One region of the Cellulomonas sp. NEAU-ZC6 genome, then DNA from elsewhere that is predicted to be linked to it. Evidence: riboswitches for the same ligand, from Rfam matches in the RefSeq annotation. Region 1 holds a riboswitch; the other holds the start of a gene.
The links. A riboswitch is a leader RNA that binds a small molecule or an ion and turns the genes downstream of it on or off. The one in region 1 is predicted to bind S-adenosylmethionine.

Region 1 (3,389 bases):
GCCGGTCGACCGTGTCCGTGGTGGTGCCGACGCCGACCGAGGCGCGGACCGCCCCGCCGGTGACGCCGACCCGGGCGAGCAGCGGGTGCGCGCAGAACCGCCCGTCGCGCACCCCGATGCCGTGCTCGGCGGACAGGTAGGCGGCAACCAGGCCGGCGTCGTGCTCGCCGAGCGTGAACGCGACCACGCCGACCGGCTCGGCCGAGTCGGACCACAGCCGCAGCACGCGCGCGCCCGGGATCGTCGCGAGCCCGTCGACCAGGCGCGCCCGCAGCGCGGCCTCGTGCTCGGCGAGCGCACCGGCCGGCAGGCCGGCGAGGGCGTCGCAGGCCTCGGCCAGCGCCACGGCACCGAGCACGTTGGGCGAGCCGCCCTCGTGCCGGGCCGGCGCGGGCTGCCAGAGCGTCCGGTCCGTGCGGACGTCCCGGACCGCGCCGCCGCCGGCCAGGTACGGGGCGCCGGCGTCCAGCCAGTCCCGGCGACCGACCAGCGCCCCCGCGCCGAACGGGGCGTAGGTCTTGTGCCCGGAGAACGCCACGTAGTCCACGCCGGAGTCCGCCAGCGAGAACGCCCGGTGCGGGAGCAGCTGCGCGCCGTCCACCGCCACCCGGGCCCCGGCCTCCTGGGCCAGCGCCACCACGGACGGGATCGGCAGCGCCTCGCCCGTGACGTTCGACGCCCCGGTCACCGTCACCAGCGCGTACGGCAGGCGCGCGAGCTCGGTGCGCAGCGCCGTGAGCGTCTCGGCGACCGTGGGCGCGGCCGGCAGGATCGTCGCGGTGCGGCCGGAGCCGCGCACCGAGGACACCCACGGAAGCAAGTTCGCGTGGTGCTCGACGTCCAGCACGAGCACCCGCCCGCCGTCCGGGACGCAGCCCGCCAGCAGGTTCAGCGCGTCCGTGGTGTTGCGGGTGATCACCGCGACGTCGTCCGCGCGGGCGCCGGCGAACCGGGCGACCGCGGCCCGCGACGCCTCGTACAGCGCGGTCGACACCTGGGACAGGTAGCCGGCGCCGCGGTGCACCGACGCGTACAGCGGCAGCACCTCGACGACGCGGGCGGCGACCTGCTCGAGCGCCGGTGCCGACGCCGCGTAGTCGAGGTTGGCGTACGGCACCGACCGGCCGTCGACCAGCGGGACGAGCGTCCCGGCGCCGACGACGGGCAGCAGCGCGGCCGCGGCCGGTGCACAGGTGGTGGTGGTGCTGACGGACATGGGAGTACCCCCGGGACGGATCTGGGGGCTCGGTCACGGACCGGGCGACCCCGCGCTTGCCGGCCGCCGGACGGCGGTCGGCCAGGTCGTCACCCGGGGCACCCCGCCGCGGTGGGAGGGTTGCCGGCCAGCGAGCCGGGGCTTCGCGCTGGCGCTCATGACCTGGTTCGAGGATGGGCGGGGCCGCGCGCGCGTGTCAACACCGGTCCACGGAGCGGGCGGGGTGAACCGCTCCCCGGCGGCCGTGGCGTAGCATCGCCGCACCATCCAGAGCGGCTGAGAGATCTGGCTCGACGACGCCGCAGCAACCCGTGGACCTGGGCGCCCGCCCGGCCCTGCCGAGGGTGCTTCCGCCAGAACCGATGGAGGAGACGCATGACCGAGACCGACGACCGCCTGCGCTACCGCCTGCTGACGGGGCCGGACGACCGCACCTTCTGCGAGCGGGTCAGCGCCGCGCTCGCCGAGGGCTACGAGCTGCACGGCGGCCCGGCCGCGACCTTCGACGGCGAGCGCGTCGTCGTCGCGCAGGCCGTGGTCCTGCCCGCCGCGACCGCCCCGCACGCCACGGTGCGCCCGCTGTGACCGCGCCGTACGCGGGTGACCTCACCCCGCAGGAGGCCTGGGACCTGCTGCTGCAGGACGAGCGGGCCGTCCTGGTGGACGTCCGCACCGAGGGCGAGTGGCGGACGATCGGCGTGCCCGACACCGCCGACGCGGGCGACGACCGCACGGCCTTCGTGCAGTGGACCGACCAGCTGGGCCGGCCGAACGCGCGGTTCCTCGACGAGCTGGCGGCCGCCGGCGTGACGGCCGACGACCCGCGGCCCGTCGTGTTCCTGTGCCGGTCCGGCGCGCGGTCGGTCGCCGCCGCCGTCACCGCGACCGCCGCCGGGCTCGGCCCGGCGTACAACGTGCTCACCGGGTTCGAGGGCGACGTCGGCCCGGACGGGCAGCGGGGGCACCAGGGCTGGCGCGCCGCCGGCCTGCCCTGGCGGGAGGCGTGACCGGCGCGGACGACCTGACCGGCGCGCCCGGTCCTGCCGACTGGCACGACGGCCGGCTGCCCCGGGACACGCTGCGCCCGGACACGCTGGCCGTCCGCGGCGGCACGGTGCGCACCCCGTTCCAGGAGACGTCCGAGGCGCTGTTCCTCACGCAGGGCTACGTGTACGAGCGCGCCGCCGACGCCGAGGCGGCGTTCGCGGGCGAGGCCGACCGGTTCCTGTACTCCCGGTACGGCAACCCGACGGTGTCGACGTTCGAGGAGCGGCTCCGCCTGCTCGAGGGCGCCGAGGCCTGCTACGCCACCGCCTCCGGGATGTCCGCGGTGTTCACCGCGCTCGCCGCGCTGGTCCGCTCCGGCTCCCGGGTCGTGGCGGCCCGGGCGCTGTTCGGGTCGACCGTCGTGATCTTCGACGAGATCCTCGCGCGGTGGGGCGTGCGCACCGACTACGTCGACGGCCACGTGCCGGAGCAGTGGGAGCAGGCGCTGGCCACCCCGGCCGACGTGGTGTTCTTCGAGACGCCGTCCAACCCGATGCAGGACCTGGTCGACATCGCGACCGTCAGCCGGCTCGCGCACGCCGCCGGGGCCGTGGTCGTCGTGGACAACGTGTTCGCCACCCCGGTGCTGTCCCGGCCGCTCGAGCTCGGCGCCGACGTCGTCGTGTACTCGGCCACCAAGCACATCGACGGGCAGGGCCGGGTGCTCGGCGGCGCGATCCTCGGCACCGACGCCTACGTGCACGGTCCCGTGCAGACGCTCATCCGGAACACCGGGCCGTCGCTGTCCGCGTTCAACGCGTGGGTGCTGCTCAAGGGCCTGGAGACGCTGTCGCTGCGCGTCCGGCACCAGACGGCGTCCGCCCTGACGCTGGCGACGTGGCTGGAGCAGCACCCGGCGGTCGCGCAGGTGCGGTACCCGTACCTGCCGTCGCACCCGCAGCACGCCCTCGCGCTCGCGCAGCAGGACGGCGGCGGCACGGTCGTGACGTTCGACCTGCGGGTGCCCGACGGTGCCGGCGCCGACCTCGCCAAGCAGGCGACCTTCGGCGTGCTCGACGCGCTGCGGGTGGTCGACATCTCCAACAACCTCGGCGACGCGAAGTCGCTGGTCACGCACCCGGCGACGACGACGCACCGCAAGCTCGGCGCCGCCGGCCGCGCGGCG
Region 2 (3,389 bases), on a different contig from region 1:
GTCGGCGGGCACGCCGGTCGAGTCGGAGACCAGGGCCGGCTCGTCCAGCTGCACCCAGGTGGCCCCGGCCTGCGCCAGCTCGCGCAGCAGGGTGGCGTACACCGGCAGCACGTCTGCCAGGCGGTCGATCGGCAGGAAGTCCTCCGGCGCGTCCTCGGTCGCCTTGGCCAGCGCCAGGAACGTGACCGGGCCGACCAGGATGGGGCGGGTCAGCACGCCGTCCGCCAGGCCCTCGGCCAGCTCGCGGACCGGGCGGTCGCTCGCGTACCGGAACGCCGTGCCCGGCCCGATCTCCGGCACCAGGTAGTGGTAGTTGGAGTCGAACCACTTGGTCATCTCGAGCGGCAGGTCGTCCCCGCGGCCGCGGGCCACGGTGGAGTAGCCGGCCAGGTCGAGGCCGCCGTCCGCGGTGGTGAGGTCGGCGAACCGCTCCGGGACCGCGCCGAGCACGGCCGCGGCGTCGAGCACGTGGTCGTAGAACGAGAACGCGCTCGGGATCGCGGGCAGCCGGGTGTCGAGGCCGAGCTCGGCCAGGCGGGTGCGGGTGCGCCGGCGCAGGTCGGCGGCGGTCGCCTCGACCTCCTCGGCGGTGCTGCGGCCGGCCCAGAACGACTCGAGGGCCTTCTTGAGCTCGCGGCGCGGCCCGATCCGGGGGTAGCCCAGGACGGTGCCGGCGGGGAACGGGTGGGTCTGGTGCTCGGTCATCTCTCGCCTCAGATGGTGGGGACAGGGCTCAGGGTGGTCGTGGAGGCCGCACCGACGGCGGCGCCGCGCGTGTGCGCCCGGGGGGCGTCGCCGCCCAGGCCGGCGCCGGCCAGCAGGTCCAGCGCGGGGCCGTGGGTGTTGAACGTGTACAGGTGCACGCCCGGCGCGCCGCTGTCCAGCACGGCGTTCACCAGGTCGACGCCGAGCCGGGTGCCGGCCCGGTGCCGGCGTGCGACGTCGTCCGGGTCCTGGGCGTCGAACGCGTCGAGCCGGTCCAGCACGTGCTCGGGGACCGGCACCCCGGTCAGCTGCGCCACGCGGCGCAGGCGGGCCGGGTCGGTCATCGGGATGATCCCCGGCACGATCGGGATCGTGACCCCGGCGTCCCGGGCCAGCACGACCAGCTCGGCGTACGACTCCGCGTCGTAGAAGACCTGGGTGATCGCGAAGTCCGCGCCCGCCTCCTGCTTGGCGAGCAGTGCCGCGACGTCCTGCTCGCGCGTGCTGCCCGAGCCGGCGTTGCCCCGCGGGAACGCCGCGACCGCGACGGACAGCGGCCGGCTCGCGGCGCGCACGGCCTGCGCCGGGCTCTCCTCGCAGCGGCGCCGCTCGATCCGGCGGAGCAGCGCCACCAGGGCGCTAGCGGTCGGCAGCCCGTCGGGGTGCGCGGCCCACGACCCGTCGGCGGGCGGGTCGCCCCGCAGCGCGAGGAACGACCGCACGCCCTCGTCGAGGAACTCCTCGACGGTGGCCGCCACGTCGTCGGCCGACGCGCCGACGCAGGTCAGGTGCGCGATCGGCGTCAGCGACGTCTCGCGCAGCAGGCGCCGGACCAGGGCCCGGGTGGTGCGCCGGGTGCTGCCCGAGGCCCCGTACGTCACCGACACGAAGTCCGGGCGGGCCGCCGCGAGCTCCTGCACGGTCGCCCAGAGCCGCGGCGCGGCGTCCGGGTTCCGCGGCGGGAACAGCTCGAACGAGACCGTCGGCCGGTCGACCGCGCCCAGGCCGTCGGCGACCACGCCGTCACGACCCGGGTGCAGGGGGGTACCGCTACTGCTCATCGTCAGCTCCATCGGACCTGGCGGAAGCACCCACACCCTCGGTGCGGAGGGGGGTTGCTGCGACGTCGACGAGCCAGGTCTCTCGGTCGCTCTGGATGGTGCGGCCACAGTAGGACGCCCCGGGTGGGCCGTCCAGTGCCCCTGACGCGTCACGTTTCCGTGGCCCACCTCACACCCGCGGGCCGGCCGTCCGCCCGACGTCGTGCGGGCCCGGCGAGCCCGTGCGAGGCTGCGCCGGGTGAGCCCTGTCGACCTGCGCAGCGTCCCCCGTCCCGCCGACCGCGACCGCCTGGTGGTGCGCGAGCTCGCCGCCGGCGCCGTGACCGGCGGGCAGGTGCTGGGCGAGCAGCGGGCGCAGCTCGGGGAGCGGCCGGTCTGGGACGAGCGCGCGGGGGCGCTCGTGTGGGTGGACATCGACGGCCGCGCGGTGCACCGGTGGGCCGACGGCGACCCGGCCCGCGACAGCGTGCTCAGCACGACGTCGCCGGTCGGGGTGGCGTGGCCGACGGCGTCGGGCGGGCTGCTGCTGGCGACCGCCGACGGCTTCGGCGTGCACGACGGCACGCGCCTCGGACCCGTCACCCGGCCCGCGGGCATGCCGGACGGCTACCGGTTCAACGACGGGGGCTGCGACCCCGCCGGCCGGTTCTGGGTCGCGACGCTGCCGCGCGACGGGTCCGCCGGCGACGGCGTGGTGCACCGGGTCGTCGCGGCGCCGGGCGGGCTCGAGATCTCCACCGTGCTGACCGGGGTGGCGCTGGGCAACGGCATCGCGTGGAGCCCGGACGGCTCGGTGCTCTACCTGACCGACACCGACGCCAAGGTCGTCTACCGGCTGCCCTACGACGTCGGGACCGGCACGGCCGGCGCCCCCGAGCCGTTCCTGGCGTTCGCCGAGGACGCGCCGGGCCCGGACGGCACCGCGGTCGACGCCGACGGCGGGCTGTGGATCGCGGTGTACGGCAGCGGCCACGTGCTGCGGTTCGCCGCCGACGGGACGCCGCGCGGCGCGTACGCGGTGCCGGTGCCGGACGTGACGTGCCCGGGCTTCGGACCCGCCGGGTCGCGGCGGCTGTACGTGACGACCGCGTCCGGCGGCGGGTCGGGGACCGGGGGCGACGCGCTGCCGGGTCCGACCTCGCCCGAGCAGGAGACCGGCGGGGCGGTCGTCGGGTTCGACGTGGACGTCGACGGGCTGCCGGTCCCGGTGTTCGCGGACGCCTGAGGCGCTCGGCCGGTCAGGCGGTCAGCAGCTGGTGCGCGCGCTGGTGCGAGACCCCGAGGACCGTGCCCACGTCCCGGACGGACAGACCGGCGTCGCGCAGCACACGTGCGGCGGCCCGGGCCTCCCGGGCGGCCTCGCGGTTCGCCAGCTGCGCCTGCTCGCGGTAGCGGGCCGCGGCCTGGACGTGCGTGCCGACCTCGACCGGGACCGTCGGCCGGAGGTCGACCTCGACCGTCGAGGGGTCGACCTGCGCGACGAACGCGATCACCTCGCGCATCGCCTCAGGAGCCTGGTCCAGGCGCGCCACCTCGGAGATCGCGCCGGGGTGCTCGACGCACTGGAGCGACCACCACCGCCGGCCACGCTCCGCCGTGACGGTGTACCTGGTCATCGCCACC

Region 2: it holds a riboswitch for S-adenosylmethionine, as region 1 does, so the genes downstream of both, AC1050_RS18775 (methylenetetrahydrofolate reductase) here and AC1050_RS10850 (DUF1737 domain-containing protein) in region 1, are expected to answer to the same signal.

Annotation. Positions count from the first base shown of each region.
Region 1 is NZ_JBXFYH010000002.1:175,157-178,545, reverse strand. Features, by position in the region: gene AC1050_RS10855 (aminotransferase class V-fold PLP-dependent enzyme) at 1-1,216, opposite strand, end outside; SAM riboswitch class IV at 1,264-1,379, opposite strand; SAM riboswitch class I at 1,477-1,585, shown strand; partial or broken gene AC1050_RS10850 (DUF1737 domain-containing protein) at 1,592-1,774, shown strand; gene AC1050_RS10845 (rhodanese-like domain-containing protein) at 1,798-2,223, shown strand; gene AC1050_RS10840 (O-succinylhomoserine sulfhydrylase) at 2,238-3,389, shown strand, end outside.
Region 2 is NZ_JBXFYH010000005.1:237,276-240,664, reverse strand. Features, by position in the region: gene metE (5-methyltetrahydropteroyltriglutamate--homocysteine S-methyltransferase) at 1-705, opposite strand, end outside; gene AC1050_RS18775 (methylenetetrahydrofolate reductase) at 714-1,766, opposite strand; SAM riboswitch class I at 1,772-1,868, opposite strand; gene AC1050_RS18770 (SMP-30/gluconolactonase/LRE family protein) at 2,005-2,991, shown strand; gene AC1050_RS18765 (hypothetical protein) at 3,005-3,382, opposite strand; gene AC1050_RS18760 (ribonuclease PH) at 3,379-3,389, opposite strand, start outside.